DNA from 3 places in the Faecalibacterium sp. Marseille-Q4164 genome. Region 3 is predicted to be linked to each of the others. Evidence: predicted binding sites of a transcription regulator. Region 3 holds the regulator's gene; each other region holds the start of a gene.
The links. The regulator Rex, encoded in region 3, represses fermentation and respiration genes when NADH is low (regulators of the CRP and FNR family bind a similar motif). The targets are predictions, from matches to a motif close to ATTGTTAANNNNTTAACAAT.
Positions count from the first base shown of each region.

Region 1: a site for Rex is predicted at 2,379-2,398, ahead of pgk (phosphoglycerate kinase). Genes of this name have one in related genera too.
Region 2: a site for Rex is predicted at 8,566-8,585, ahead of coaD (pantetheine-phosphate adenylyltransferase). Genes of this name have one in related genera too.

Region 1 is NZ_JAFREJ010000002.1:191,739-202,405, reverse strand. It holds gene tpiA (triose-phosphate isomerase) at 68-838, opposite strand; gene pgk (phosphoglycerate kinase) at 1,041-2,249, opposite strand; gene J3352_RS04035 (flippase) at 2,517-3,965, opposite strand; gene J3352_RS04030 (glycosyltransferase) at 3,978-4,937, opposite strand; gene J3352_RS04025 (glycosyltransferase) at 4,951-5,907, opposite strand; gene J3352_RS04020 (EpsG family protein) at 5,919-7,067, opposite strand; gene J3352_RS04015 (glycosyltransferase family 2 protein) at 7,080-8,078, opposite strand; gene J3352_RS04010 (glycosyltransferase) at 8,094-9,068, opposite strand; gene J3352_RS04005 (glycosyltransferase family 1 protein) at 9,078-10,181, opposite strand; gene J3352_RS04000 (NAD(P)-dependent oxidoreductase) at 10,184-10,667, opposite strand, start outside.
Region 2 is NZ_JAFREJ010000001.1:310,258-320,924, forward strand. It holds gene proB (glutamate 5-kinase) at 1-370, opposite strand, end outside; gene proC (pyrroline-5-carboxylate reductase) at 375-1,181, opposite strand; gene J3352_RS01460 (TetR-like C-terminal domain-containing protein) at 1,481-2,071, shown strand; gene J3352_RS01465 (oleate hydratase) at 2,220-3,995, shown strand; gene J3352_RS01470 (radical SAM protein) at 4,068-5,492, shown strand; gene J3352_RS01475 (AI-2E family transporter) at 5,704-6,915, opposite strand; gene J3352_RS01480 (butyryl-CoA:acetate CoA-transferase) at 6,967-8,313, opposite strand; gene coaD (pantetheine-phosphate adenylyltransferase) at 8,688-9,191, shown strand; gene J3352_RS01490 (acetyl-CoA C-acetyltransferase) at 9,279-10,493, shown strand; gene J3352_RS01495 (enoyl-CoA hydratase-related protein) at 10,610-10,667, shown strand, end outside.
Region 3 is NZ_JAFREJ010000006.1:31,152-41,818, forward strand. It holds gene ffh (signal recognition particle protein) at 1-1,171, opposite strand, end outside; gene J3352_RS07830 (sigma factor-like helix-turn-helix DNA-binding protein) at 1,203-1,586, opposite strand; gene J3352_RS07835 (pyridoxal-phosphate dependent enzyme) at 1,883-2,794, shown strand; gene J3352_RS07840 (MATE family efflux transporter) at 2,812-4,140, shown strand; gene J3352_RS07845 (ClpP family protease) at 4,172-4,858, opposite strand; gene J3352_RS07850 (redox-sensing transcriptional repressor Rex) at 5,112-5,753, shown strand; gene J3352_RS07855 (thymidine kinase) at 5,846-6,454, shown strand; gene J3352_RS07860 (ABC transporter substrate-binding protein) at 6,997-8,367, shown strand; gene J3352_RS07865 (carbohydrate ABC transporter permease) at 8,532-9,458, shown strand; gene J3352_RS07870 (carbohydrate ABC transporter permease) at 9,470-10,327, shown strand; gene J3352_RS07875 (helix-turn-helix domain-containing protein) at 10,407-10,667, opposite strand, start outside.

The DNA of each region.
Region 1 (10,667 bases), on a different contig from region 3:
TAGCGCCCGGCACAGCGCTGGAAAAACGGCGCAGCCGGGCGCTGGGAAAACAGGTCAGAGGACTTTCTCAGCCGTTGGAAGCGGCATTGACGATAACAGCAAAATCAGGAGCCTTCAGAGATGCGCCGCCGATCAGGCCGCCGTCCACATCCTTCTTGCTCAGCAGCTCCTCGCAGTTCTTGGCGTTCATGCTGCCGCCGTACTGGACCGTGACAGCCTCGGCCACAGCCTCGCCGTACACTTCGCCGATGACCTTGCGGATCTGAGCGCAGACCTCCTCGGCCTGGTCAGCGGTCGCGGTCTTGCCGGTGCCGATGGCCCAGATGGGCTCGTAGGCAATGACCACATTTGCCATCTGCTCGGCGGTCACGTCGCGCAGGGCGATCTTGGTCTGCATCCGCACCAGCTCCTCGGTCACGCCCTCCTCGCGCTGCTGCAGGCTCTCGCCCACGCAGATGATGACCTTCAGGCCCGCATTCAGGGCAGCCAGAGCGCGCTTGTTCACGGTCTGGTCGGTCTCTGCAAAGTACTGGCGGCGCTCGGAGTGGCCGACGATGACGTACTCCACACCCAGATCCACCAGCATATCGGCGCTGATCTCGCCAGTGAACGCACCGGACTTCTCAAAGTGGACATTCTCAGCACCCACATGGATGTTGGTGCCCTTGGTCTTTTCCACGGCGGTAACCAGATCGGTGTAGGGGGTGCAGATAACGACCTCACAGGAAGCATCCTTGACGGCGGGGATCAGCTCATCCACCAGCTTGGCTGCCTCAGTGGCGGTCTTGTTCATCTTCCAGTTGCCTGCAATGATTGCCTTACGCTTTGCCTTATCCATTCTAACGATCTCCTTATCACAAAATACCTCCCCGCCGCCTTCGGTGCCGCCTCTCCCGGCAGGAGAGGCAGGATAAACGACAGCTCCTGCCTCCCGGATGGGGAGCTGGCGAGCGTCGGCAAGCCTGAGAGATCTTATTACCCAAAATAAAAAGTGCGGCGGCGTATATGCCGCCGCACCTCAGTGATGCTGGTTCAGATGCTTATGCGTTCTGGATCACAGCGATACCAGGCAGCTCCTTGCCCTCCAGATACTCCAGAGAAGCGCCGCCGCCGGTAGAGATGTGGGTCATCTTGTCGCCCAGGCCCATCTGCTGCACAGCTGCTGCGCTGTCGCCGCCGCCGATCACGGTAGTAGCATCGCTCTCAGCCATAGCCTTGGCAACAGCCAGAGTGCCGGCTGCCAGGGTGGGGTTCTCGAACACGCCCATGGGGCCGTTCCACACCACGGTCTTGGATGCCTTGACAGCATCGGCAAACAGCTTCATAGTCTCGGGGCCGATGTCGCAGCCCTCCATGTCAGCAGGGATGGCGGTGACGGGCACCACAGTGACATCCACGGGAGCGTCGATGGGATCGGGGAAGTCCTTGATGCAGGCTGCATCCACGGGCAGCAGCAGCTTCACGCCCTTCTCCTTGGCCTTGGCCATCATTTCCTTGCAGTAATCCAGCTTGGTATCGTCGCACAGGCTCTTGCCGACTTCGTAGCCCTGAGCCTTGACGAAGGTGTAAGCCATGCCGCCGCCGATAATCAGGGTATCGACCTTCTCCAGCAGATTGGAGATGACGTTCAGCTTATCGGCGACCTTAGCGCCGCCCAGGATGGCGGTGAAGGGACGGACGGGATCGTTGACTGCGTTGCCCAGGTACTTGATCTCCTTCTCCATCAGGTAACCGACAGCGGTATCCTTGATGTAGTCGGTGACACCTGCGGTGGAGCAGTGTGCACGGTGGCAGCTGCCGAATGCATCGTCAACGTATGCATCTGCCAGAGAAGCCAGCTCCTGGCTGAACTCAGGCATGTTCTTGGTCTCTTCCTTGCGGAAACGGGTGTTCTGCAGCAGAACGACATCGCCGTTGTTCATTGCGGCAACAGCAGCCTTTGCGTTCTCGCCCACAACATTATCGTCATCAGCGAACACAACGGTCTTGCCCAGCTTTGCGCTCAGAGCCACAGCAACGGGTGCCAGGCTGAACTTTGCCTCGGGGCCGTTCTTGGGTTTGCCCAGGTGGCTGCACAGGATGACCTTAGCACCATCGTTGACCAGCTTCTGGATGGTGGGCAGAGCCGCATTGATGCGGTTCTCGTTGGTGATCACGCCGTCCTTCATCGGGACATTGAAATCGCAGCGGACAAGGACCTTCTTGCCGCAGTAATTCTGATCGTCGATCGTTTTCTTACCTAAACCCATGGTAACAAACTCCTCTCAAATTCTTTTCGTTCGGAATCGAATTTTGCTCTTCATCGGGGGCCGCGCACTGCGAACTTCCCCGTACATCCTTATTATAAACAAAAAGCGTGTGTATTGCAAGGACAGGGGATGGATAATTTATTAACAAACATTTGTTGCAGAAGCAAAGAAATGTGGTGATTTTGCCGGAACGCACCAAAAAACGCCGTTTTTTCTGAAAAAGACCCGCCGCAGGGAGTGTTCGCCCCCGCAGCGGGTCCTGTCCATTCAGGATGTTTTCCGGAACTTCTGCTTCGCTTTTTCCAGATATTCCAGCACCAGCGGATTTTTCATGCCCAGCAGGATGACCGCGTATGCAGCCACTGAGCCCAGCACCGCCGCCAGAATGCAGATGAGATTGGACAGAGCCAGTGCCTTGACCCCGGTACAGACAAGAACGATGCCCACACAGCCGCAGAGCACCGAGCCAACGGTGCGCCGGTCAGCTGAAACCGTGACCAGGCCCCTGGAGCAGCGGATACAGAGCATCATGGAGCACAGCTCTGCCAGCAGGGTGGTAAAGGCTGCCGCATTCTCCCGGAACCGCGGGATGAGCAGGATGTTCAGCCCCACGTTCAGAATTGCACTCACAAGCGTTGCTATCAAAAATTGACCTTCTCTTTTCCATGGCACCAAAACACAAGTATTATAGAGCCACCCAAATAAACTTGCTACCAGTGCTATACTCAAAATGCGAAGTGGCACAGCTGCTTCCAGATAGCTTTCGCTTGAGATAAAAAGAACGACCTCTTGACTTAGTTCAAACAATCCCACTACAGCCGGAAGAACGGTTAATACCATTGCCCCAAATACTTTATTAAAAAGTCTTTCAAAATTCAGCCTATCCTGCATTCCCGCATAACGAGACAGCCTCGGAACAGATACTAAAAGAATAGATGCCAGAACCGATTTTACCATCGTATATATCTTCATTGCAACGGTGTAAATTCCCACATGATAGTCTGAAGTTAAAACTCCGAGAATTGTCACATCTGAATTTACATAAATCGTAATTGCAAAGCTCGATGCAAAAATCAGAAGTATTGGTTTTAAATGCTTTTTCCAGTCTATTTTTGCTGTCAGTCGAATCGTGCAATATTTCCTAGCTCGAAAGAAGTTCAATATATTCGCACCTGCTGCGGCAAACACCGTAATTCCTGTGTAAATACAGTAATCGTCCTGCGTTTTAACAAATGCGAACATCATCAGAATTGATATTATCTGAAAAATAATACCTCTAACTGTGATATAGGTATACTCCTCAAAGATCGTGAACACCCATTCGGTACCGATGGTCGTAAAGAGGATCTGTAAACTCAGCACCAGCATCAGGTCGGTATAGGCATGGAGCTTTGTCCAGAAGAGCATCGTCACAGCCAATGCCGCATAGGTCAGGGCCGTGGAGATCATATTGATGGAGAACATCTCCGATGCAAAAGCCGACAGTTTTTCCCGGTCGTTCACATAGCGGGACCCCTCACGCACCGCATAGGAGGAGATGCCAAGGCCTGCAAACAGCAGAAAATACCCGCAGACGGAGCTGGCAAAGTTCACTTTGCCCAAATTGTTTACTTGTAGAATGTTAGATATGTACGGGAATGTAATCAGTGGAAAGATGATTTGTAGAATCGTCTTGATTCCACTCATTATTGCATTTAATGTAAGCGATTTCTTCATAACTAGATACTTTCACTCACCCTGTTTTTTCTTTACCCATGCGTCCCAGAAGAAATACGAATACATGGTTTTAAGCCAGTAAAAATATCTCTTTTCCTGAAGTTGCTGTTGCATCATTTCCTTTGCCCATCTGTAAAACCCTGTTTTTGCTTTCGGATAACCTTCTTCCATAAAGTGTGCACTCTTTCCATATTTAACCACCAACTCACGACAAACCTGTGAATATCCCGCTTTTGCAGTCTTCTGTACAAGTGATTCATTCTCATACAATACAACAATTCGCTCCCACGCCATCATTTCTGTTAATTTTCCAGTAAAATAATCGCACAGCGTTACCGACTGATCATTGCGGTAGTAATAGTATAATTCACTTTCCGAACGAACAATCTTAGATGCTTTTTTGATGCATTCTGCTAAGAAAAGAGTATCTTCTCCAATATACAGGTCATCAGAAAATCGAATATCCTTCACACAGCTTTTTCGGTATACTGCGCCGCAGGCGACTTTATGCGCTGCTGGTGTAAACCAATCGTACCGTCTTGCATCCAATATGCAAACTTTATCTGTAATTTTGGGAATATGTTCTACGTCACTGCCTTCCCAAACATCCAGCATTTTACAGTATGCAATTTCCGCGTCCGATTGCACCAACATCATTTCCAGCCGTTCTATAAATTCCGAATGAATAAAATCATCTGGATCAACAAATGAAATATACTTTCCTGTACTTTTTTCCAATCCCAAGTTTCGCGCAGAGGAAACACCACCGTTTGGCTTGTGGTATATCTTGATCCGCAGATCTTTTTCCGCGTAACGCTGGCAGATGGCAAGGGAGTTGTCTGTTGACTCATCATCCACCAGAATGATCTCCAGATCCCGATAGGTCTGACCAAGGATGCTGTCCAGACATTTTTCCAGATACTTTTCCTTGTTATAGATCGGCACAATGATACTGACGGTATCGTTCAGCACAAATTTTCCTCCCTTATTTTGCCGCCGGGCCGTTTTTCAGCAGGAACAGTTTTGCATACAGCCTCCGGCTGCATCTGAGCAGCTGATACTTCCGCTGGCTGCTGGTGCAGAGCAGCTTTGCCGCCGCCGGGTCACACTCCTGCAGAAAGGCCTCCATCTTTGCGCGGCGCACCGTGTCCTGCATCAGATACGGATAGCAGTGCTCCACCACGCTCAGCATGGCAGCATCATTCTCCGGCATTCCCGGGTATGCTTCCCGGATGGCCCGATATTTCTGATAGCCCATATCCAGCTTATCCTCATAGAACTTCATGTTCCTGCGGTGAAGGATGCTGTCCGGGCGCTGATAGTAATAATACAGCGGCACCGGGCGGTATACGACCTTGCTGCACTGCTGAAAAATGCGGTATGTCGTACCCTGATCTTCCATCATCCGCCCCAGCGGATAGCGGATATCCCGGAACAGCTCCCGCTTGTAGAGCTTGTTCCAGGCAAAATCCCCCAGCTCATCCGAGACAAGGGTGCTGCGGATGGCCTCCCGGCCTGTCATACACTGCACCGGTACGGCGAGTTCAGCCGGGGCAAGCTCTTCCTCCCGTTCAAACATCCGGAAGCCCACCACAGCCACGTCCGCATCCTGTTCCTGCAGGTCACGGCAAAGCGTTTCCAGCATCCGGCTGTTCAGAAAGTCATCACTGTCCACAAAGCAGAGATACGTTCCCTGTGCCCGTTCGAGCCCCGCGTTGCGCGCTGCAGAGAGTCCCCCGTTTTTCTGGTGGACTGCTGTTACACGTTCTTCCTGTGCGGCATATTCGTCGCAGATGGCTCCGCTGGCATCGGTGGAACCATCATCCACCAGCAGGATCTCAAGATCCTGATAGGTCTGGTGCAGGATGCTGTCCACGCAGCGGCGGAGATATCGCTCCACATTGTAGACCGGAACAATGACACTGATCAGCTCTGTCTCCATGTTCTGTTCCCTCAGAAGAATGTTTCTCTGCCAATGTGGAGGATCTCCGAGGTGTACGGGCAAATGGCATTGTTGCCCTGAATATACGCCTGATAGATCCAGATGATGACCAGCATTCCCCACATGGCAGCCTTCAGCAGCTTGCGCAGACGCTCATCCTCCACGCACTTGACCACACGGCCAATGGCGAGATAACGGAAGAACGCAAAATACAGGCAGATGCGGTAGAGCGGCACATTGATGTTGCGCAGCTGGGCCGTTGCCATCTCGATCAGGATCATCACGATCCAGAAATCAGCATCCGAGCGGGTAAAGCGGCGGCGGCCCTCCCCTTCCTCTTTTGCGTACCAGCGGTACAGCACAATGGGCAGGATCAGAAAAGGCAGACGCACAATGATGGGATTCAGCGTGAAGCCGCCCGCATTGGCATCATAATAATATCCGTAAAGTCGATCAATGAAGTCCACATTCAGGGCCAGCCTGACCACAGCCTTGCTGAAGAAGGCAAGGTAGACCGAAAATGCCGCCAGGCCACCCTTGACCCACCAGTTGTCGAAATGCTGAAGCAGGATATAGATCAGCAGCGCACCAAACGAAATAAAGGTGGCATTGTGGAACAGGCAGGAGACCGCCAGCAGTAGGACCGCCCAGTGATACTTTTTCTTCCACGCAAAGCTGAACGCCAAAAATGCCACACCCAGCGCCACAGACTGCCGCTCGGCATTATAAGTATCGCCATAATACAGGCAGAGGTAAGCCAGCCAGCCATAGGGCACGGAGACATACTCCTTATACTGCACCAGCCCGATCATAAACAGGCCGCAGGCCAGCAGGTCCACCATAAAGTAGAGCCAATGGACATCACCAAAAACATGTGCCGCCAGATAGACCAGCGTCATAAACAGCGGCTCTGTTTTGTGCCGCTGCCGGATGCAGGCCAACAAACCATCCTGCAGCTTTGCATCCGCCACCCATCCCTCATACACCACGCTGTCCGTGCCAATGGACGGGTCCCGCAAGCCTGCCAATACCGCCATCACCAGCACCGCCAGCGCCAGGCAGAGATAAAAGCCCTTCTCGTTGTTTTTCTTCGTCCGCAGGTGCTCGCCATAGGCGGCAATGCCCACAGAAACCGCAAAAGCCCCCAGATAAATCAGCATAACTTCTCCATTTTATTTTTCGACTGTGTGTTTATTTTTCCATTCTCCCAGCCCATAAACGGCATAAAACAGCCGCTTGCTGATCAAAAGTGTTTCCACCTTGATCCGGTCTGCTCTTTTGGCCCAGGGCCGCCGGGCAAGCGCCCGGTGTTCCTGCACAAAGCGGCAGATCCGTGCCTGAGCCTCCGGATAGCTGGCAAAATCGCCATCCAGAATGCCTTTCAGTGTCTTCAGGTAAGTAACCAGCTGCAGATATTCCGCTTCTGCTTTCAGCACAGGGACCGTTTCCGCAATAAAGCGGGTCACGTCTTCGCCCACATCCAGAATGACCAGATTCTTCTCGGCAATGCCGCTCTTCATGGTCGAACCGGTATGGATGCGGTAATCGTACATCGGTTCCGGAAACACTTCCACTTTTGCACAGCGGGCAATGGCCCGATACATCACCGCATAGTCCTCGTACAGGATGCCAACGGGGAACTGCAAATCTCCCCAAACCTCCCGCCGGAAGAAAACGCCGCCTGCTCCATGCCCGATGCCCTGATGCAGCAGCATCCGGCGCATGGTCTCTTCCCGGTTCAGCAGCTCTGGGATCTGGAGCGGATTTTCCGTCCGTCCCTCCGGCTGCTCTGTCGAGAACATCTCCAGCGGGGTCAGGGCTGCATCAGCACCATCTGCCTCACAGCGCTCCACAAATTGGTCAAACGCTGTGGAGCGGATCAGGTCATCGCTGTCCAGCAGGTAAAAATATTTTCCCTGCGTCTGTTGCAACCCAACGTTCCGGGCATCAGACTGCCCCCCATTGGGCTTATGGAACACCCGGATGCGGCCATCCTCCACAGCCAGTTCATCACAAAGTTCCCCGCTGCCATCGGTTGAGCCGTCATCTACCAAAAGCAGCTCCCAATTCTGGTAACTCTGCGCCTGCACGCTCTGCACACAGTCCCGCAGATACGGATAAACATTATAGACCGGCACAATGACCGATACAAGCGGTTTTCTTTCCTCCAACCGGATCCCTCCACCTTACTTTTTTCCACGCCACTGCGTTTTTTCATAGACCCGTCGGGTCATGGCATAGCCGCTGTAGGAAAGCGCCGCCGCCAGCCGGGCCTTTTTGCGGGCCTGCGGGTCCAGCAGAACGTTCCGGCGGTATTTTTTCACTTCCTGCCAGAGGGCCTTCTCTATTTTTTCATGCTGCCTGTCCTGAATCTGGAACAGGATATTGCAGACATTGCTCAGATAGCGGCACTCCGCTGCACGGCTCAGCCGGGGGAAATCACGCTTCACATTTTCCATCAGCGCGTGGCAGTGCCGCACACTATCCAGCTTTCTGGGGTTGAAGGCCATATTTTGGATACTGCTGCCCCGCTGGAAATAGTAGTAATCCCGGTTTGCGATATGTGCCACCTTATGGGCACGCTTTGTCACCTCGTAGGCGACCGGGATATCCTCATAGAGCTTGCCCACCGGGTAGCGCACGCCCTCAAACAGTGCACGCTTATAGAGCTTGGTGGGGGTGGTCACCTCCATGCCCTCCTGATACAGGATGCGGCGCAGGCATTCCTCCCGGCTCAGGATCTCGAATGCTTCCAGACGCTCTGTGGGCACGGACTGCACCGGCTGGCCCTCGAACACCTCTTCAAAACAGCTGGCTGAAAAATCCGCTCCCGCCTGCTCCAGTGCCCGGTACAGGTTCTCGATGTAATAAGGTGACACCCAGTCATCGCCATCCACAAAAGAGAGGTATTCCCCCGCTGCCGCGTCCACACCAGCGTTGCGGGCATCGGACAGACCACCATTTTTCTTGTGGAGCACCCGCACCCGGGCATCCTGTGCAGCATATTCATCACAGAGGACCTCGCTGCCATCGGTGGAGCCGTCGTTCACCAGCAGCAGCTCCATGTTCTGATAGCTCTGCCCCAATAGACTGTCCACACAGCGGTTCAGATATGGCTTTACATTATAAACAGGAACGATGATGCTTACCAAAGGGTCCATCTTATCTCCTCATTTCAGCAGGTCGAAGTAAAACTCTTCCAGCTTCTTCGCCTCGGTGACGATATCAAAGCCGCCTGCCCGCATCTCGACAGAGGTATCCCGCCGCCGGGCATTTTCTGCAGCCCGGATCGCCGCATCCGCCCAGACTGCCGGGCTTTCCTGCAAGCTCAGGTACTGCATCTCGGGCAGGACCTGAGCCTCCTGCGGCACCTCTGTGGAACAGATGACCGGCAATGCCGCCGCTTGTGCTTCGATCAGCACGATCCCAAGCCCCTCATACCGCGAGGGCAGAACAAAGGCATCCATGGCCTGATAAAACTTTGCGGGATCGCTTTGTCGGCCCAGAAAGCGGACATTCTCCTGCAGCCCCAGTGCCTCCGCTTTCCGGCGGGCAGCGGCCTCGTTTTCCCCTTCTCCAATCAGCAGTAAAACGGCATCCGGCCGTTGCTTGCAGACCTCCGCCATTACATCCAGCAAAAATTCGTGATTTTTGGCATAGCAGAACCGTCCGACATGGCCCAGCACCAGTTCATCCCCCAGGCCAAGCTCCTGCCGGACGGCTTTCCGTTTGGCGGCATCATAAGTAAAGCGGTCGAGCTCAATGGCATTGTTGAACACCCGGAAAGGCTTTTCACCATAAAGCCAGCTGCCTGCCGTTCTGGAGCAGGCACAGAGCCGGGTGGGGTACACTGCGGCAAAGGGACGGAGCAGGTACTTCATCACATTTTTTGCCCCTTCTCCCCTGCCCACCGTAGAATGGTTATGCGCGATCCGGTTGGGCACCCCTGCACGCTTTGCCCCCCAGAGGGAAAGCACGCTCAGGGTGTTCATGTGGGAGTGAACGATCTGGTATCCGTTCTGACGGAACAGCCGCCCGATCTCCCGTTCATACTGCGGCAGGTGGGTATATTTTGGCACCACATACACCCGGCCGCCCAGCCGTTCGATCTCTTCCCGCTGGGGCAGAGTCGAGCCTTCCAGCGCAAAAAAATCAAACTGAACTCTGGAACGGTCCATGTGGCGGTAGTAGTTCATCACCACCATCTCCACACCGCCGTAGTTCATATCCGTCATCATCTGGGCCACACGGATGGGCTGTGCATTCTGCTCCATGGTCATACCAGCTCCTTGCGGTCACAATCCTCGAACCAGTCCCGAAAGCTCTCCTCCAGCGTATAGTGGAACTTGTAATCAGTGGCGGTCAGCTTTCTGCCGCAGACATTGGTGGATACCATCAGCTTCCGGACACGGGCGGGATGGATACCCACCTTTTTGCCCCCGATGGGTCCCAGAATGCCCGCTGCAAACAGCAGCAGTCCGGCGGGCACCAACGGCACATGGCGGTGCAGGCCGGTCGCCTTCTGCATCGCATTGCAGATTTCTTCAATGGTATAAGCCGGCTCGTAAGTACAGTTATAGATCTCTGCTCCGGGGAAAGAATGTTCCAGCATCCGGTACTTGAAGAAGCGCACCAGCTCCTTGACATAGATGCACGCCTTGATGGTGTCCTTCCGGCCGGCATAAAAAAAGTAGCCCTTCTTCTGCCCCCTGTACAGGCGGGTCATGTTGCCGTGCTCCCCTTTGCCATAAACGATGCCT
Region 2 (10,667 bases), on a different contig from region 3:
CCAGCTCCAGCAGCCGGGTCAGGGTGTTCTGGAAATTCAACCGCCGTCCCTCGTGCTCCACATCCACGCCGGTGAGCAGGATCTGCGCCACGTTGTGGTTGTAGGCGGTGAACAGGCGGTCGTAGGTGTACATCAGCTCACACTGGCCCACAGCGGCGCAGGCCTGCTTGGTGGCCATATCACCGGGGCGGGAGGGCAGGGACAGCTTGCCCACTCCCATGCCGATGGCACCGGACGAGACGAGAATGACCTGGTGCCCTGCGTTCTTCAGGTCGCTCAGCACCTTGACCAGATCCTCTGTGTGGCGGATGTTCAGCCGCCCGGTGGAGTGTGCCAGCGTGGAGGTGCCCACTTTGACGACGATGCGCATAAACTTAACCCTTTCCCATTTCCTTTGTCTTGTCGTAGGCAGCAATCACCGCATCGGTCACCGCGCCGCGGAAGCCGTGCTCTTCCAGCACGCGCACGCCCTGAATGGTGCTGCCGCCGGGGCTGCACACCGCATCCTTGAGCTCACCGGGGTGTTTTCCGCTTTCCAGCACCAGCTTGGCGCTGCCCAATACCATCTGGGCAGCATATTCCTGTGCCTTGGCCCGGGGCAGGCCGCAGGCCACGCCGCCATCGGCCAGCGCTTCAATGAACTGGTACACCCAGGCCGGGCCGCAGCCGGAAACGCTGCTTGCCGCGTCGATCAGGGCCTCGGGCACAGCGTCCAGCCGCCCGGCGGGTGCCATCAGCTTCAGAAACTCCTGCTCCTCCTCCGCTGTCACATTGGCGGAGCAATATTGGATCATGCCTGCCCCCACCGAAGCCGGGGTGTTGGGCATGATGCGGATCACGGGGTAATCTTCCCCCGCCATCTCCTGGATGCGCGCGATGGAAAGCCCAGCTGCCATGCTGCAAAGGATGAAGCGGCTCGGACGCTCGTTCAGGGTAAACCGGAGCGGGGCCAGCAGAGCCTCCATCATCTGGGGCTTGACCGCCAGAAAGATCAGGTCGGAGCGGCCCGCCACTTCGGCGTTCGTGGTGGTGTTGCAGCCCAGCTCTGCGGCCAGCGCCTCTGCCTTGGCAGTAGTGCGGTTGGCAAGATAAACGTTCTGTGGGTCGGCAGCCTTGCAGACGGCCCGCGCAATGGCACCGCCCATGTTCCCACAGCCTAAAAATCCGATGGTCTTGATCATACTTACTTTCCCTTCCTTTCTCACTCGGAAAGAAATAAATGGAACGCACATTCGTTCCACTCCATCCATTGTAAGCATCCGGAGCCAGAAAATCAAGAGGAACCTCCCGGAAACCCGGCAAAAAGGCGGCGGGACGGCTGCAAAATGGAGAAGAACGTGAAAAAAATATCAAAATGAGAGATTTTGAACTTGCAAAACGGGGGGCATTTGCGTTATAGTATAGAGGAAGTATTCTTACTTCTCTGGCCCCATAGGGCGGCCACCACGGTCAGCGGCACAGTGTGTGCCGCTGGGAAAGGATGGATCTCGTGTCGCAAACTACAAAAAGGGCGCTGGAAGCATCGCTGAAAAAGCTGCTGCTTCAAAAGCCGCTGAATAAGATCACCATCAATGATATCACAGAGGACTGCGGCGTGAACCGTATGACCTTCTACTACCACTTCAAGGACATCTACGACCTCGTGGATTGGATCATGGTCGAAGATGCCGCCAAGGCGCTGGAGGGCAGACAGAGCTTTGAGAACTGGACAGATGCCTTTCTGGACATCCTGCATCAGGTGCAGGACAACAAGGTTCTGGTGATGAATGTTTACCGCTCCGTGAGCCGTGAGCAGGTGGAACAGTACTTATATAAACTGCTGGACCCCATGCTGCGGGACTTTGTGGACCGCAGTGCGCAGGGCTTTACCGTGCAGGATTCCGACAAGCAGTTCATCATCGACTTTTACAAATACGCGCTGGTGGGCATGGCGCTGGAATGGATCCGCAAGGACATGAAGGAGGACCCCGTCCGGATGACCGAGCGGCTGAATGTTCTGCTTCATGGCGAGCTTGAGCGGGCGCTCCGCCGCTTCCGCACCGACCGCAGCCCCGCAGTTTTTGACGACTGACAATATTTTATCAATCCGGGCACCGTGATGGGTTTTCCATCACGGTGCTTTTTCTGTTTATGGCTTTCCGTTTGACAAAATGTTACAGTATGATCAGCGCAAAATGAAAGGTGAAAACCTGGAAACCACAGCAAACGGAGGGAATAAAATGTATTATTCCAGCGGGAACTATGAGGCATTTGCGCGCCCGAAAAAGCCTGCGGGAGTGGATCGGAAATCGGCCTATCTCGTGGGCACCGGTCTGGCGGCGCTGACAGCTGCCTGCTACCTGGTCCGCGACGGTCAGATGAAAGGGGAACACATCCATCTCTTTGAAAAGGGATCCATCCCCGGCGGTGCCTGTGATGGCTGCCAGTACCCCGGCATCGGCTATGTGATGCGAGGCGGCCGGGAGATGGATGACCATTTCGAAGTCATGTGGGATCTGTTCCGTTCCATCCCGTCGCTTGAGACCGAGGGCGCAAGCGTGCTGGATGAATACTACTGGCTGAACAAGGCAGACCCCAACTACTCGCTCTGCCGCGCCACGGAAAACCGGGGGCAGAACGCCCACACCGATGGGAAGTTCGGCCTTTCGGATCAGGGCTGCATGGAACTCATCAAGCTCTTTTTTACCCCGGATGAGCAGCTCTATGATAAGCGCATCACCGATGTCTTTGACGCGGAGGTGTTCTCTTCCAACTTCTGGCTTTACTGGCGCACCATGTTCGCCTTTGAGAACTGGCACAGCGCACTGGAAATGAAGCTCTATCTGAAGCGCTACATCCACCATGTGGGCGGTCTGCCTGATCTGCGGGCACTGCGCTTTACCCGGTACAACCAGTACGAGAGCATGATCCTGCCCATGATCCGCTATCTGGAAGGGCACGGCGTGCGCTTCCACTACAACACCAAGGTCACCAACATTGAGTTTGAGCTGACCGGGGGCAAAAAGCAGGCCAGGACCATCTGCCTGCTGGTGGACGATGAAGCGGAACGGGTGGACCTGACCGAGAATGATCTGGTGTTCATCACCAACGGCGGCTGCGTGGAAAGCACCTCCATCGGCTCCCAGGATCAGCCTGCAGTGTTCAACCCCACGCTCCGGCCCGGCAACGGTTGGGATCTGTGGAAGAAGATCGCCGCGCAGGATGAGGCCTTTGGCCGCCCGGAGAAGTTCTGCTCCGATCCGGAACAGACCAACTGGATGAGTGCCACGGTCACCACGCTGGACGAACGCATCGTGCCCTACATCCAGAACATCTGCCAGCGTGACCCGTTCAGCGGCAGGACTGTCACGGGCGGCATCGTCACGGCGCGGGATTCCGGCTGGCTGCTCAGCTGGACATTCAACCGTCAGCCCCAGTTCCGGGATCAGCCCAAGGGCCAGCTCGTGGGCTGGATCTATGGCCTGTTCAGCAACACGCCCGGCGACTACATCAAAAAGCCCATGCGGGATTGCACCGGTAAGGAGATCTGCATGGAGTGGCTGTATCATCTGGGGGTCCCCGAAAACCAGATTGAGGACCTGGCGGAGCACAGTGCCAATACGGTGCCCGTAATGATGCCCTATATCACAGCCTTTTTCATGCCCCGCGCGGCAGGCGACCGTCCGGCGGTGGTGCCGGAGGGCGCGGTGAACTTTGCCTTCATCGGCCAATTTGCCGAGACGAAGCGGGATACCATCTTCACCACCGAGTATTCCATGCGCACCGGCATGGAAGCTGTGTACACCCTGCTGGATATCGACCGGGGCGTGCCGGAGGTTTGGGGCAGCACCTACGATGTCCGCGACCTGCTGAACGCCGCTGTTCAGCTGCGGGATGGCAAACCCCTGAGTGATCTGAAAATGAACTGGATCAAAAAATTCGCACTGGGAAAAGCGGCAGAAAAGGTACAGGACACCGACCTGGGCCGTCTGCTGCTGGAGTATAAGATCATCTGAGCGCCGGGAATTCAGCCCGGCAGGCAGGGAAGAGAGCCCTGTAAAATTCTATTGAATCTGGAGGAAATAAAAATGAATACCGCATTTGATTCTCTGACGCACAAAATGCAGCGTGCTGCACTGGGCAAGACTGTGGATCTCGTGCTTTCTCATGCCGAGAAGGACCCCGCTAAGACGGTTGGACAGATCGTAGATCTTTCAAAGCAGTTCTACGGCAATTCCTTCAGCGAGGAGACCTATGCACATGCCAAGCAGACCCTGACCGACCCCAACAGCAAGTGGTCGAAGCTCATCAACTGTATGCTGAACCAGCTGGACCCCAACGTGGCCCGCACAACGGCCCTGAACCTGGGCTATGAGGCCTTCTTCCGCGGTACCAAGACCATCCGCGAGAATCGTGTCAAGTATCAGTGCAATATTCCCTGGTTGATCCTGTTTGACCCCACCTCTGCCTGCAATATGCACTGCGTGGGCTGCTGGGCCGGTGAGTACGGCCACAAGAACAACCTGAGCTTCGATGATATGGATAAGATCGTCACCGAGGGCAAGGAGCTGGGCGTTTATCTGTACATGCTCACCGGCGGTGAGCCGCTGGTGCGCAAGGCTGATATCCTCAAGCTGGCCGAGAAGCACAACGATGTGCAGTTTGCCATCTACACCAATTCCACCCTGATCGATGAGCCGTTCTGCAAAGAAGTGGTCCGTCTGGGCAATATTGCGTTTATGCTGTCCATTGAGGGCACCCCGGAGACCAACGATGCCCGCCGCGGCGAGGGCCACTATGCTGCCGTTATGCGCGCGATGGATCTGCTCAAGGAGCACGGCATCCTGTTCGGCACCTCCATCTGCTACACCCGCGACAACATCGAAGCCGTTACCAGCGATGAGTTCATGCGTTTCCTCTGCGATAAGGGTGCACACTTCGGCTTCTACTTCCACTACATGCCCGTGGGCAACGAGGCAGCGCCTGAACTGATGCCTTCTCCCGAGCAGCGCAAGTACATGATCCAGCGCATCCGCTATCTGCGCAGTGAAGCCTGCGATATCCCGTTCTACCCCATGGACTTCCAGAACGACGGCGAGTTTGTGGGCGGCTGCATTGCCGGCGGCCGCAACTACTTCCACATCAACTCGGCCGGTGACGCAGAGCCCTGCGTGTTCATCCACTACTCCAATGCCAACATCCATGACAGCAGCATCCTGGAGATCCTGCAGAGTCCGCTGTTCATGGCCTACCACAACGGCCAGCCCTTCAACAAGAACCATCTGCGCCCCTGCCCCATGCTGGAAAACCCCGAGCTGCTGGAAAAAATGGTGCACGAGACCGGTGCCCACAGCACCGACCTGCAGAGCCCGGAAAGCGTGGATCATCTGTGCGAGAAGTGCAAGTCCTATGCCGCCAACTGGCAGCCGACCGCCGACGAGATTTGGTCCCATACCAAGATCCGCGAGAGCCGCTACGAGAACTATAAGGATTGGAAGCCCAATCAGCAGTAATTGCAGGTACTCCCCCCTGAAATCTCCCTTTTTGGTTTATCCGCCCTGAAAGCTGAAGCTCCCCCTTCCCCAAGCGCCGAGACAGCGCTGGGAAGGGGGAGCTTTGCGTTTCTCGGCTGCTCTGAGAAAATCATGCGGTAGGAATACAAAAACCGGCCCCGCCTCCCATGCAGGAGACAGAGCCGGTTTTGCGATTCTATTGTGTTTGGGATCACTCGTCGTCGGGGTCACCGAAGGCATCGTGGTAGAGGTTTACCATGCCGGATTCGTCGTTGCGATTCAGGCCGTGGAACACCAGCTTTTTGATGACATCATAGATGACAGCAAACAGCGGCACACCGATAATCATGCCCACAAAGCCCCACAGGCCGCCGAACAGCAGGATGGCGAACAGCACCCAGAAGCTGGAAAGGCCGGTGGTGTTGCCCAGGATCTTGGGTCCGATGATGTTGCCGTCCACCTGCTGCAGCACCAGAACGAACAGCACGAACCAGAGCGCCTTGATGGGGTTCTGGATCAGGATGAGCAGGGTGGCGGGAATGGCACCGATGAAGGGGCCGAAGAAGGGGATAACATTGGTCACGCCGATGATGACCGACACCAGCAGGGCACTGGGGAACTTGAAGATCAGGCAGGCAATATAGCACAGCACGCCGATGATGGCGGAATCCAGGATCTTGCCGTTGATGAAGCCGCCGAACATCCGGTCAGCGTAACGGACTTCCTCCATGATGAGGTCGGCCCAGCGGGGCTTGACCAAACTATAAAGGATGAGCTTGCCCTGCTGCCCGAATTTCTTCCGGCTGGCCAGCAGATACACCGAAACGATGAGGCCGATGACGAAATTCTTGATCCAGGTCACCACGTTCACCACGCCCACAGCGGCACCGCTGAGGATGTTCTGCATGGAGGGGAGCAGGGTGTTCTTGATCCAGGCATCCAGGTTGGCATCCAGGCTGTCGTAAGAGTTCTCGATGAAGTCCAGCAGCTTTTTGTTGTTGGCAATGAACTCCTGCTTGGAGATCCACTCCACAAAGTCGCCGATGTTGTCCCGCGCCGTGAAGTACAGGGCGGTCACACTGTTGATGAGCTGCGGCACGATCATCATGATCAGCGCGTAGATCAGCAGCAGACCGAACAGGATGGTCAGAGCAACGGCCAGCATGTTGGCAAAGCGGTGCATCCTTTCCGGGAACAGCTTGTGGAGAAATGCTTCAATCCAGTTGCACACCGGCTTGAGCAGATAGGCAATGACACTGCCGTAGATAAAGGGCATCAGGATGCCGGTCAGGGTCGAAACGGCGTTGCCGAAGCCCTGAAAGCGGTAGATCAGGAAAAAGAAGAGGATGCTCAGGCTGATCGCGCCAAAGCCCGCGAACATTCCGTAGAGATAGGGTTTGATATGCGGTTTTTTGTCCATCATGTCATAGAAACTCCATTCCTGCCGCAGACAGCAGGATTCCCTGCGGCAATGTCAGCGCTTATTGCTCCTGCGCCAGATGTGCAGTTTTTCGGCTTCGGCGATCAGCTCGTCCCGGAAATCGGGGTGTGCCACACTGATCAGTGCTTCTGCCTTTTCCCAGCTGGTCAGTCCCTTCAGGTTCACACAGCCGTACTCGGTGCACAGGTAGTGCACGTTTGCGCGGGTGTCGGTGACGATGCTGCCGTTTTCCAGGGTAGGACGGATGCGGCTCTCCAGCTTGCCGGTCTTTTTATTCATAAAGGTAGAGGACAGGCAGATGAAGCTCTTGCCGCCGTTGGAAAGGTATGCGCCCAGAACAAAGTCCAGCTGACCGCCTGCACCGGAAATGTGCTTGATGCCTGCACTCTCCGCGTTCACCTGACCGAACAGGTCAATATCCACCGCATTGTTGATGGAGATGAAGTTGTCGATGGCGGAGATGCTGCGGATGTCGTTGGTGTACTCCACGGGAGCGGCCATGCACTCCGGGTTGTTGTTCAGGTAATCGTACATCTTCTGGGTGCCTGCACCAAAGGCATAGACCTGACGGCCCTTGTCCAGATTCTTGTGGCGGCCGGTGATCTTGCCTGCCTTTGCAATATCCACAAAGGCATCCACATACATCTCGGTGTGCACACCCAGATCCTTCAGGTCGCTCTGCGCGATCAGGTTGCCGATGGCGTTGGGCATACCGCCGATGCCCAGCTGCAGGCAGGCACCGTCGGGGATCTGCGGGACGATGAGGTTTGCCACCTTCAGATCGACCTCGGTGGCGGCACCAGCAGCGGCCATCTGGCCGATGGGCGGGTTGCTGCCCTCCACAACACCGGCAACCTGGGAGATGTGCACCCAGTTCTCGGTGCCGCCCAGGCATTTGGGCATGTTCCGGTTGACCTCAACGATGATCTTTTTGGCCTTATCGCAGACGGCACCCAGGTGGGAAGCACAGGGACCAAAGTTGAAATAGCCATGCTCGTCCATGGGAGTCACCTGGAACACCGCCACATCCACGGGGTCAGAGCTGTCGCGGTAGTAGCGGGGCAGTTCAGAGTAGCGGATGGGGGAGTAGAAGGAAAAGCCCTGGGCAATGGCCTTGCGCTCAATGCCGCCCATGTGCCAGCTGTTCCAGGTCATGTGGGCAGCAGGATCTTCGATCTGGAAGATGGCGGGCACCCACATCAGGATGCCGCCGCGGAAGTTGACATCCTCCAGCTCAGGCAGACGCTTTGCAATGGCAGCGTCCACTGCAACGGGGGTGTTCACGGCCCAGCCGTAATCCACCCAGTCGCCGCTTTTGACCAACGCGGCAGCCTGGTCAGCTGTCATTTTCTTCTGCGCATACAATTCCGTAAAATCCATTATAAACCATCCTCTCTTACAATAACATAAAGGAATTGTAAATTCCAACTTAGTTATATCATTAACAAACGAGAGAATCAATACTTTCCCGGCAAAAAACAGGGCTGGATGCAATATGACTAAAAATCTTAGCTTTTTGTAGAGATTCTTTGGTGCACAAAAAATAAATTTTACACAAAAAATACTTGATAAAATTTTGACGATGTGCTTTACTTATAGCGTAGCAGGATGCAGCGTGGCACTGCGGGTGGGATTGTTTAAAAATTAACGATACACCGTAGCAGAAGAGAAGAACATCTTGCACAGCAAACTGGAAAGTGCTATCATGTCAGAACCAATGCGCTTTTCAAAGGCGCGCAAGGAGGACAAAACCGATGGCAACTGCAGTTTACCCCGGGTCGTTCGATCCGGTCACACGAGGTCATCTCGATATCATCAAGCGCGCGGCAAAGATCAACGATCACCTGATCGTGGCCGTGCTCATCAACAGTGCAAAGCACCCATTGTTCACCGTGGAGGAGCGGGTGGCCCTGCTGCAGGAATGCTGCAAGGGTATCCCCAATGTCACGGTGGAGAGCTTCGACGGCCTGACCGTGGAGTTCGCCAAGAAGCGCCACGCTTCGGTCATGGTGCGGGGCCTGCGGGCGGTAACGGATTTTGAAAACGAGATCCAGTTGGCGCAGACCAATCATGCGCTGATGCCCGGCATCGAGACCATGTTCCTTGCAACCAGCATCAAGTGGAGCTATCTTTCCTCTACCATTGTAAAGGAAGCCGCTCGCTACGGCAGCAGCATCTCCAAGTTCGTTACCCCGAATGTGGAAGCCGCCGTGGAGCAGAAGATGGCCGAGCTGCGCAGCAGGGGAGAGAACGTCTGACCCCATTCCTTATGCAAGAAACGCTTCGGCGTTTTGATAAAACAGTCTTTCTTAAATCACAACATACACAATCAGGAGGCTATTCACATGAAAAAGATCGTTATCGCATCTGCATGCCGTACCGCCATTGGTAAGTTCGGTGGCACCCTTGCCAACGTCCCCGCTGCTGAGCTGGGCTCCATCGTCATCAAGGAGGCTCTGAACCGCGCAAACGTCAAGCCTGAGCAGGTCGATCATGTTTACATGGGCTGCGTGATCCAGGCTGGTCTGGGCCAGAACGTTGCCCGTCAGGCTTCCCTGAAGGCTGGCCTGCCCATCGAGACCCCCGCTGTCACCGTCAACGTGGTCTGCGGTTCCGGTCTGAACTGCGTGAACATGGCTGCTCAGATGATCGAGGCAGGCGATGCTGATATCGTGGTCGCAGGCGGCATGGAGAACATGGACATGGCTCCCTTTGCAATGATGAAGGGCCGTTACGGCTACCGCATGGGCGCACCCATGGGCAAGAGCGAGCTGGTCGATACCATGGTCAACGATGCTCTGTGGGATGCCACCGGCTTCAACAAGCACATGGGCATGACCGCTGAGAATGTCTGCACCAACGAGACCTTCCAGAAGAAGTACGGCTACAGCCCCATCACCCGCGAGATGCTGGATGAGTTCTCCTACAACAGCCAGGTCAAGGCCGACAAGGCCATCAAGGACGGCGCTTTCAAGGATGAGATCGTTCCTGTTGTCATCAAGGGCAAGAAGGGCGACACCGTGTTCGATACCGATGAAGGCCCCCGTCTGACCCCGGTCGAGAAGCTGGCAACTCTGAAGCCCGCTTTCACCAAGGACGGCATTGTGACCGCAGGCAACTCTTCCGCCATCAACGATGGCGCTGCTGCTCTGGTCATTATGAGCGAGGAAAAGGCCAAGGAGCTGGGCGTTGAGCCTCTGGCAACCTGGGTCGCTGGCGCTCTGGCCGGTGTTGAGCCTGAGGTCATGGGTCTGGGCCCCATCGCAGCAACCAAGAAGGTCATGGCAAAGACTGGCCTGACTGTTGCTGATATGGACCTGATCGAGGCCAACGAGGCATTTGCTGCACAGTCTGTGGCTGTCAGCCAGGCTCTGAACTTCGATATGAGCAAGGTGAACGTCAACGGCGGCGCCATCGCTCTGGGCCACCCGGTCGGCGCTTCCGGCGCTCGTATCCTGGTCACCCTGCTGTACGCTATGAAGCACCGTGGTGCTCACAAGGGTCTGGCTACTCTGTGCATCGGCGGCGGCATGGGCTGCGCTACCATCGTTGAGATGTAAGCTCCCCCTTTGGAATTGAATTGAATGACAGCCCGCGCCTCGGCTCAGACCGGAGACTCTGCCGGGGCGCGGGAGCTGTTTTGAAACACTGAGAATCTGAATTGGAGGTTTTCACAATGGCTTTTGTAAAAACCGAGGTGCAGGGCGCTGTCGAGATCATCACCATCGACCGTC
Region 3 (10,667 bases):
TGATGATGGAGGGCTTTTCACGCTCTTCCTTGGTCATGGAATAGATCATGGCCTCGATGCGGTCAAAGGCTTTTTCGTCGATCTGGCTGGCATCAATGCCGGACATGCCGGGCATCATGCTCAGCATGGCACCTGCACCGCCCATCTTGCGGATCTGCGCAAACTGGGCCAGCATGTCGTTCATATCGAACTTGTTTTCCATCATCCGCCGGGCGGTCTCTTCTGCGGCCTTTTCATCGGCGGCATCCTGCGCCTTCTCAATGAGGCTCAGCACATCGCCCATGCCCAGGATGCGGCTGGCCATGCGGGAGGGATGGAACACTTCCAGATCGTCCAGCTTTTCGCCGGTGCCCTGGAACTTGATGGGCTTGCCGGTGACGCTCAGCACCGAAAGTGCCGCGCCGCCGCGGGTATCACCATCGGTCTTGGTCAGGATGATGCCGTCGATGCCCACCGTCTCGTTGAAGGTCTTGGCAACATTCACAGCGTCCTGACCTGCCATGGCATCCACCACCAGCAGCGTCTCGTCCACGGGGACAGCTTCCTTGATCTGCACGAGCTCCTGCATCAGGACCTCGTCGATCTGCAGACGGCCGGCGGTATCCAGGATCACGATGTCGTTGCCGTAATCCCTGGCGTGGGCCAGCGCCTTGCGGGCGATCTCCGGGGGCTTGGCACCCGGCAGCGTGAACACGGGTGCACCTGCCTGCCCGCCCACCACCTGCAGCTGGTCAATGGCGGCGGGGCGGTAGATATCGCAGGCCACCAGCATGGGGCGGCGGCCCTGCTTGATGAAGTATTTGGCAAGCTTGGCTGCGTGGGTCGTTTTACCGTTGCCCTGCAGGCCGCAGAGCATGATGATGGTCTGACCCTTGTTCTTGACGATCAGGCGGGGGGCTTCCTCGCCGCCCATCAGGGCAACGAGCTCCTCGTTGACGATCTTGACCACCTGCTGGGCGGGGGTCAGGCTCTCCATGACCTCCTGACCCATGGCACGCTCGGAGACCTTGGCACAGAAATCCTTGGCAACCTTGTAGTTGACATCGGCTTCCAGCAGGGCCATCCGCACCTCGCGCATGGCGGCTTTGATGTCGGCCTCGGTCAGCTTGCCGTGGCCGCGCAGCTTTTTGAACACACCGGCAAGGCGGTCGGTCAAAGATTCAAATGCCATGTTCGGTGCTCCTCTCAAAATAGTAATGGTGTCAGCTCTCGTTGACTTCGTCGATGGAGCGGATCAGCCCCAGCATCTTGTTCAGCGTCGCTGCATACTCAGTGGTGGTGAGCCTGGCATAAGGGCCGGTGCACTCGAACCGCGCGTCAATGACCAGCTGTTCCAGCTCCTCCAGCTTTTCCTGCACCCGGCGGTAGCGGCCTGCAAAGCCGACCTTGGCTTCCAGCTCTTTCAGAGTGGTCTCGCCATGCTTGATGGCATCCCGTGCGCCCTGACGGGTGATCCCGAAGTTTTCCCCGATTTCACTGAGGGAGAGGTCGTCGTTGTAATACTGGTTCAGCATCTCGCGCTGCTTGGGCGTGAGCACCTCGCCATAAAAATCGAGCAGATAGCCCATTTCAAAGTCTTTTGCCATGATGCGTTCTGCCCTGACCTCCGTTTGTTGTAAAGTTCATTTGCTTTACATACGGAGTATAGCAGACATTCTTTTCCTTGTCAAGGCTTTTTTCCATCACTCTGCTGATTTTTCGGCAGTTTTTTCTCCATTTTGTCCAATTGCGGCTTGACGCTGGGCACAGGATGCGCTACCTTATAGATATTAAACCTCTCAGTCTAGGCCTGATGGCTTTGCCAGCTCCCCTAACAGGGGAGCCCTTGGCATGGCAGACAGTTCTGTGCTGACTGCTCAGGTTTGCGTAAGGGAGGAATTTCGTGGCAATCTATCCAAACATCTACCAGACCCTGGTCCCCTGTCCGATCGTGGAGCTGCGGGGCTATCTTGCCGCCTGCGGGCTCAAAGGGCGGCTGTATGCTTACCTTGATTATAATGGGCCCACCGGCACGTCCCGCGATTCGGTGGCCGAGGGGATGCTGGCCCTTGCGGCGGAAAAGCACAAGCTGCTCCCGGGCCAGCCCATCATTGAAGCGGCCTCCGGCTCCTTTGCCATGGCGCTGGCCCTTGCCGGGCGGACGGCGGGACACCCTGTGGTTCTGACCATGCCGGAGGATGCCCCGGCCCTGCGGCAGGAATACCTGCTCCGGCTGGGGGCACAGATCCTGCATTCCCCCGCACAGCGGGGCCTTGCGGGGGCCCGGGCGCTGGCAGAGACCACCGCCGCCGAAAAGGGCTGGTACTATATGAACTGGCTCGCCAACGACGATAACCCCGAATACCATCGCCGGGTGACCGGCCCCGCCATCGTGCAGGCCATCTCCCGGGAGGGCCGCAGTCTCGTGGACACCATCACGGTCGGCGTGGGCAGCGCGGGCACCATCACCGGCGTAGGCGAGACCATCAAGGCCTGGACCAACGATGTCCGCATCGTGGCCGTGGAGCCCTTTGAGAATCAGGCTCTGGGCGGCGGCTTCACCGGCGGGCACGGCATCCCGGATATCGGCTACGGCATCGTGCCGGGCAATTACAACGCCTATGTTGTGGATAATGTAGCCGCCGTTACCAGCACCGATGCCAACCGCGCTGCACAGCGGGTCCTCGCCACCGATGCCATTCCCGCCTCCCCTGCCGCCGGTGCAGCCCTCCACGCCGCCGCACAGCTGATTGCCACCGGCACCAGCCGCTCGGCGCTGGCTATCTTCAGCGGACGGCAGGCATTTAATCTATAAAGAAAAGAGAGTTCCAAATGACCAAGGATATGACGACCGGCCCGATCACACCGCTGCTGGTCAATTTCACCATTCCCCTTGTGCTGGGCAACCTGTTTCAGCTGACCTATAACGCCGTAGACAGCATCATTGTCGGCAAATTCGTGGGCGAGGATGCCCTTGCCGCCGTGGGCACCTCCAACCCGCTGATGACGCTGGCGATTTTGTTCATCAACGGTGTCTGCCTGGGTGCAGGCATCCTTGTCAGCCTGGCGTTCGGGGCAGGCAACACCGAGCTGGTGGAGCGTCAGGTCTCCACCACCGCCATTGCAGGCTCCGTCTTTTCTCTGGTGTTCTCGCTGACCTGTGTGATTTTGGCAAATCCGCTGCTCCGTCTGCTGCAGGTGCCGGAAGAGATCCTTCCCATCGCTGTGAACTACCTGCGCATCGTGTTCGGCGGGCTGCTGTTCACCTTCTTCTATAATTTCCTCGCCGCCACCATGCGCGCGCTGGGCGACAGCAAAAGCGCGCTGTACTTCCTGATGATCAGTTCGGTGCTGAACATCGGCGGCGACCTGTTCTTTGTTGAGGTGCTGAATTGGGGCTCCGAGGGCTGTGCCCTTTCCACCGTGCTGAGCGAAGCGCTCTGCTGCGTGTTCTGCCTGATCTATATCCGCTGGAAGGTCCCTGTGTTGCAGCTGGGCAGGCGCTGGTTCATTTTTGACTCCTCGCTGCTGAAAAAGACCATCAGCTACGGCTGGACCAGCGCCATGCAGCAGGCCACCGTTCAGCTGGGCAAGATCGCCATTCAGGCCATCGTGAACACCATGGGGGTCAACGCCATGGCAGCCTTTGCCGCCGCAGGCCGCATCGATGACTTTGCCTATGTGCCCCAGCAGAACATCGGCCATGCCACCACCACCCTGATGGCCCAGAACCGCGGTGCAAGCAAAAAAGAGCGTGTCCGCGCCAGCTTCTTCTGCGGCCTGAAGCTGGAGTTCCTCTACGCCATTTTTATCACCGCTGTCTGCTTCTTCTTTGCCGAGCCCATCATCCGGCTCTTCGTCACCGATGCCGCCGTGGTACATCTGGGAGTGCGCTTTTTGAAGCTGGTCTCCCTGTTCTACCTGATGCCCTCGCTGACCAACGGCATCCAGGGCGGCTTCCGCGGCCTGGGCGACCTTAAGATCACCCTGAACAGCAGCACGCTCAACATGGCAGGCCGTGTGGCGGCCGCTGCCGTCTTTGTGCTGCTGATGAAAATGGATATCGAGGCCCTGCCGTACAGCTATGTTGTGGGCTGGATCCTCATGCTGGTCTATGAAGCCCCCATGATGGTGAAGTATCTGCGGAAGGGCGAACTGTAAGCCTGACACCGCCCCGGGCAGACTCGTGCTCTCACTCTGCCCGCTCGATCTCCCGGTACAGCCAGTCCAGTGCATCAGAGATGCCGCCCAGCTGATCGATGAGCTTCTCCTTTACGGCCTTTTTGCCGTCCAGCATGGTGCCCACGTCCATCACCAGCTCACCGGTGCGGAGCATCAGCTCCGAGTAGCGCGCTGCCGTAATGCCGCTGTGGCCCGCCACAAAGCCGGTGATGCGCTCCTGCATCTGCTCGAACCACCGCATGGTCTGGGGCACGCCCAAAATCATGCCAGAGTGGCGGACCGGGTGCACCGTCATGGTCGCCGTGGGCACGATAAAGCTGCGCCGGGCGCTGACTGCCAGCGGGATGCCGATGGAGTGGCCCCCGCCCAGCACGACCGTGGCACTGGGCTTTGAGATGCTGGCAATGAGTTCTGCCAGCGCCAACCCGGCCTCCACGTCCCCGCCCACAGTATTGATGAGCACCAGCAGGCCCTCCACAGCGGGGTCCTCCTGCACTGCCACCAGCTGCGGGATCACATGCTCATACTTGGTGGTCTTCTGGCCCTGCGGGGCCTCCACATGGCCCTCGATCTGGCCGATCACGGTCAGGCAGTGGATGGCATGGGGGCCGCGGGTGCGCCACACCGTGCCCAGATCTTCCAGCTGCTCTTTCTCCAGCCGCTGCTGTTCGGTGGTTTCCTTTTCATATTCCGGCATGTTGGCTCCTCCTCAGGGTGTTTTTTTCAGTGTTCCCGGGGATCGAAGCAATATGCGGCGGCTAAGATTTCTTTACTTTGAAAAAAATTGGCCCAGAGGATTTGACATTCTGTCTCATTGCAGTATACTTTATACTAAGAATAAGATTGACAAGTATATATCATTATTGTTCAGAAACTGTCTTAATCGCCGGTGCACCTTGCAGGGTGCAAAGAGACCGGCATTCCCTTTGGATGAAAGGAGAACCATTTCCATGAACAATCCCGGCAAAGCTTCCCTTCCGGTGATCAAGCGCCTGCCCAAGTACTACCGCTACCTGCGGACGCTGAAGAACGACGGCATCACCAGCATCTCCTCCCGCGAGCTGGCCGCCCAGATGGGCACCACGGCCTCTCAGGTGCGGCAGGATTTCAACTGCATCGGCGACGTGAACGGCCGCCAGGGCATCGGCTACTCGGTGGAGAACCTGCTTTCCATCCTGGAGCATCTGCTGTTCGGCAACGGTGACCTGCTGCCCACCATCCTCATCGGCTGCGGCCGGTTGGGCAAGGCAGTCAGCCGCTTCATCACCACCGACACCAACGGCTACAAGCTGATCGCCGCCTTTGACAATTCCCCCAGCGAGGTGGGCAAAGAGATCAACGGCATCCAGATCTTACACGTTGACGAGCTGGAGGCCTTCTGCGCAGAGCATAAGCCTGAGGTGGCTGTGTTCTGTGTGCCCCGCAGCGGTGCGGAGGAGCTCAGCGGCCGGCTGGTCGAGCTGGGCATCAAAGGCTTCTGGAACTTCTCCCACTATGACCTGTCGGTGCCCTACCCCGAAGTGGTGGTGGAGAACGTCCACCTGGGCGACAGCCTGATGAGCCTGGGTTACCGCCTGCGCAATCAGGACTGATCTAACATCTATTCATAACATATCACAGAAAACAGGCAGCCCTCTCCCCCCGAACGAGCAGAGAGGGTTGCCTTTTTATGAGGAGAGCAACTATGGCGAAGCTATACTTCCGATACGGTGCCATGAACAGCGGCAAAAGCACCGCGCTGATGCAGGTGGCCCACAACTACGAAGAGCAGGGGATGCGGGTGCTGATCCTGAAGCCCCAGGTGGACACCAAGGGCGGCGGCGAGCTGGTCAGCCGCCTGGGCGTGCGCCGCAGGGCCGACCTGCTCATCCCGCCCGAGGTGGATGTGTTCGAGGCCGTGCGCGCCGCTTCTGCCGGGGAACAGCCGCTGGCCTGTGTTCTCTGCGACGAGAGCCAGTTCTTTACCCCGGCACAGGCCGAGCAGCTGTTCATGGTCACGGTAGACCTGAACATCCCGGTCATCTGCTACGGCCTGCGGTCAGACTTCTCCCTCAAGGGCTTCCCCGGCTCCACCCGTCTGCTGGAGCTGGCCCACACCATTGAGGAGATGAAGACCATCTGCACCTGCGGGCGCAAGGCCACCTGCAACTGCCGCAGGGTCAATGGGGAGTTCGTCTTTGAGGGCGAGCAGGTCGCCATCGATCTGGAAAACGATGTGCAGTACGTCAGCATGTGCCCCCAGTGCTATTTCAAGGCACGGCGGGCGTTTTACGCCAAACGGAACGCACAGTAAGTGTCGATCTCCGGCAGGCACAGGAGCCCTCTCCTGCGTGAGATCCCAGATCTCCCAAAAGATTTTTACAGTTTTCAGAGCGCTGCCCAGCCGGGCAGCGCTCTTTTTTGCTCGTCCTCTTTTGAAGTGATATATCAGTTGTATCCCACTGCGAACGTTTTTTGCGCAATTGATATATCAGTTTATAAAATAGCGATATCGTCACTTTTTTCACACGTTGTATACAACATTATACCGTCAATTTCGCAACAAGTTACAATACTATTGCAATTTTAGAGGTTCTGCTACACTCTCTCGGCCCGTTTCTATGCAATCTATCCAATTATGCAGATTGCATATTTTTTCGCTCCAAGTTTATTCATTTCGGCAATGCCGTCAAATCGCTGCAAATCACGAGAGCAATATTTGTTCGTTTTTTGTCCGTATCACTTCAATTTACATCTTTCTTTTTCCCATCCCTTTTGTTATCATATTTGTATACAACGAGCCTTGTGCAGAAAGGCCCGCTCGATGTTTTTTGATTTATTAGGAGGAGAACAACAATGAGCAAGGCAATTTCCCGTCGTGATTTCCTGAAGGTCACCGGTGCTGTTGGTGCAGCTGGTCTGCTGGCTGCCTGCGGCGGCAATGGCGGCGCTGCTTCCAGCACCGCTTCTTCCGCAGCCGAGGCTGCTTCTGTGGCTGGCCTGAGCAGCGATCCCGTTACCCTGACCATGAGCTGGTGGGGCGGCGAGTCCCGCCACAACGCTTATCAGGAGGCCCTGAAGGCTTTCTCTGCTGAGCACACCACCATCACCGTCAACCCCACCTTCGCTGCATGGTCCGGCTGGGAGGACACCATGTCCACCAAGTTTGCAGGCGGCGTGGCTGAGGATGTCTGCCAGATCAACTGGAACTGGCTGTACAACTACTCCGGCAACGGCCAGACCTTCCTGGATCTGAACAGCGTCACCGATTACCTGGATATGTCCCAGTGGGACGACGCAAAGCTGGGTGCCTGCAACGTTGCAAATGCACAGCAGTGCGTGCCCATCTCCATGACCGGCCGTATCTTCTACTGGAACATGACCACCTTTAACAAGGCTGGCATCACCGAGGTTCCCGCCACTGAGGATGACCTGTTTGCAGCAGGCAAGGCTTTCCAGGAGAAGTTGGGCGATGATTACTATCCCCTGCACCTGGGCGCATACGACCGTATGATCCTGATGGTGTTCTACCTCGAGTCCAAGTACGGCAAGGACTGGGCAGATCCCACCACCTCTACCCTGAACTACACCGCTGACGAGATCGCCGAGGGCATCGACTTCATCAAGAGCCTGGTCGACGGCCACGTCATCATGCCGCTGCCCACCTACTACGGTGCAAACGGCGACGGTGCTACCCACCAGTCCAACGAGTGGATCACCGGCAAGATCGCCGGCATCTTCGAGTGGGATTCCGCTGCTTCCAAGTACCAGGACGCTCTGGACGAGGAGAACAAGCCCGGCTTCACCGTTGGTGAGGAGATCAAGTTCGGCGATTACAACGGCGGCTTCTCCAAGGTCTCCATGGGCATGGCCATCACCAAGACCTGCAAGAACCCCGCTGAGGCTGCTACCCTGATCGAGTACCTGTGGAACGGCGACGGCGCTGCCATCATGGGTTCCGAGTGCGGCATCCCCGCTTCCAAGGCTGGTCTGGCTACCGCTCAGGCTGCCGGTAAGATCAACGAGCTGGTCGCTGAGGCAAACGGCAAGGTCATGAGCTTTGTTTCCTGCCAGCTGGATCCCCTGTTCGAGTCTTCCGATTTGAAGGCTACCGGCACCGGCACCTATCAGGAAGTGTTCGATACCGTTGACTACGACAACAAGAGCGGCGCAGATGTTGTTGACGTTCTGCTGGACGGCATGTCTGCTGTTGGCTACACTGTCTGATCTTCTTTGCTGACCTGAGTCAAATTACATATCAGGGGCATCGTCCACCCGTAGGCCCGATGCCCCTTTTTTCTCAGGCACAGGTTACAATTTTCTGACAAATCTGTTGCCAAAGTGTGACATAAGGTTTGTTGCACTGATTTTCACCAAAGGAGGATCCCCGGATGAAAGAAAGCAAAGCGCCCTCTCTCGGGCGTACCCCCGCACAGAAGTTCCTGGATAAGTGGCAGGGTCTGATCTACCTGATCCCCTGGATCATCGGCTTTATCGTGTTCAAGGCCATCCCCTTCGGTCAGTCGCTGTATTACAGTTTCACCGACATGAACTTCTTCAATGGCATCCACCAGTACGGCGTGATGAACTACGTCACCGCCTTCTCTGATGCCAAGGTCACCAAGGCTCTGGTCACCACCTTCAAGTACGCCTTCATCACCGTGCCCCTGAAGCTGATCTTTGCTCTGTTCATCGCATACATCCTGAACTTCAAGATCGCCTGCGTGAACCTGTTCCGTACCGTTTACTACATCCCGTCCATTCTGGGTGGCTCCGTTGCCATCGCCGTGCTGTGGAAGGCTGTTTTCCGTGATGATGGTCTGGTCAACACCATCATCCGCGCCATCACCTTCGGCCACGCACAGGGCCCCTCCTGGCTGAGCGACCCCAACTATGCGCTGTGGATCATCTGCTTCCTGCGCATCTGGCAGTTCGGCTCCGCCATGGTGCTGTTCCTGGCCGCCCTGAAGGGCGTGCCTGCAGACCTGTACGAGGCTGCCACCATCGATGGTGCCGGTAAGTGGAAGCAGTTCTTCTCCATCACTGTTCCCATGATCACCCCCATCATCTTCTACAACCTGGTCACTCAGATCTGCCAGGCTTTCCAGGAGTTCAACGGCCCCTTCATCATCACCAACGGCGGCCCGCGCAACTCCACCACCCTGATCTCCATTCTGGTTTACAACTACGCCTTCAAGTCCAACCAGATGGGCATGGCTTCCGCTCTGGCCTGGATCATGTTCGTGATCGTCTGCATCCTCACGATCATCGCCTTCACCAGCCAGAAGAAGTGGGTCTACTACTCGGATGAAAGGTAAGGTGTGACAGTATGGGAATGAAAGCATCCAACGCCATTGCGACGTTTTTTAAGTATCTTGTCCTGATCCTGGTGGGCCTGATCATGATCTATCCCCTGCTGTGGATGGTCAGCGCTACCTTTAAGGACAACAGCGAGATCTTTGCAGGCATCGGCCTGTGGATCAAGAACCCCACCCTGGAGGGCTACAAGAACGCGCTGAACAACTTCGGCGGTTCCATCAACATCCTGCAGGCCATGCTGAACACTTATTCTTATGTTCTGCCCAAGGTCATCTGCACGGTGGTCTCCTCCTGCATTGCAGCCTACGGCTTTGGCCGTTTCGACTTCCCGGGCCGGAAGATCCTGTTCAGCATCATGCTGGCCACCCTGTTCCTGCCTCAGGTCGTTCTGAACGTTCCTCAGTTCCTGCTATACACCAAGTTCGGCTGGGTCAACAGCCCGTTCTATCTGGCCATCTGGGTCCACACTGCATTTGCAACTGAGACCTACTTTGTTTACCAGCTGGTGCAGTTCATGCGCAATGTCCCGCGCGATCTGGACGAGGCTGCCGCCATTGATGGCTGCAACTCCTTCCAGACCCTGTACAAGGTCATTGTCCCCATGCTGATGCCCGCTCTGGTGTCCTGCGCACTGTTCCAGTTCATGTGGAGCTGCAACGACTTCATGGGCCCCCTGCTTTACGTGCAGACCCCTGCAAAGTACCCCATGTCCCTGTTCGTCAAGCTGTCCATGGACGGTGATACCGGCTTTGCCTGGAACCGTATCCTGGCCCTGTCCCTGATCTCCATCCTGCCGCAGCTGATTGTTTTCTTCTGTGCACAGGATCAGTTCGTCGAAGGTATCTCCGCCGGTGCTGTCAAGGGCTAAGCACCCCCTCTGCGGACAGAACCATTGACTTTCGATGAATAAGCAACGCCCCCTGTGCGCAGCACAGGGGGCGTTGCTCTTATCCGCGGTGACTTTTGCGGTATTGCAGCGGCCCCGTTCCCATCGTCTCGCGGAACACGCGGCGGAAATGGGCGGCGGAGGCAAAGCCGGTCTGCTCGGCCACAGCGCTGATGTTCAGGTCGGTGCTCTCCAGCAGGCGCTGGGCAGCCTCAATGCGGCGGCCATTGATGTAATCCACAATGGACTGGCCCGTGACCCGCCGGAACAGCCGACTCAGGTAATAGGGCGACAGGTAGAACCGCGCAGCCACATCTGTCAG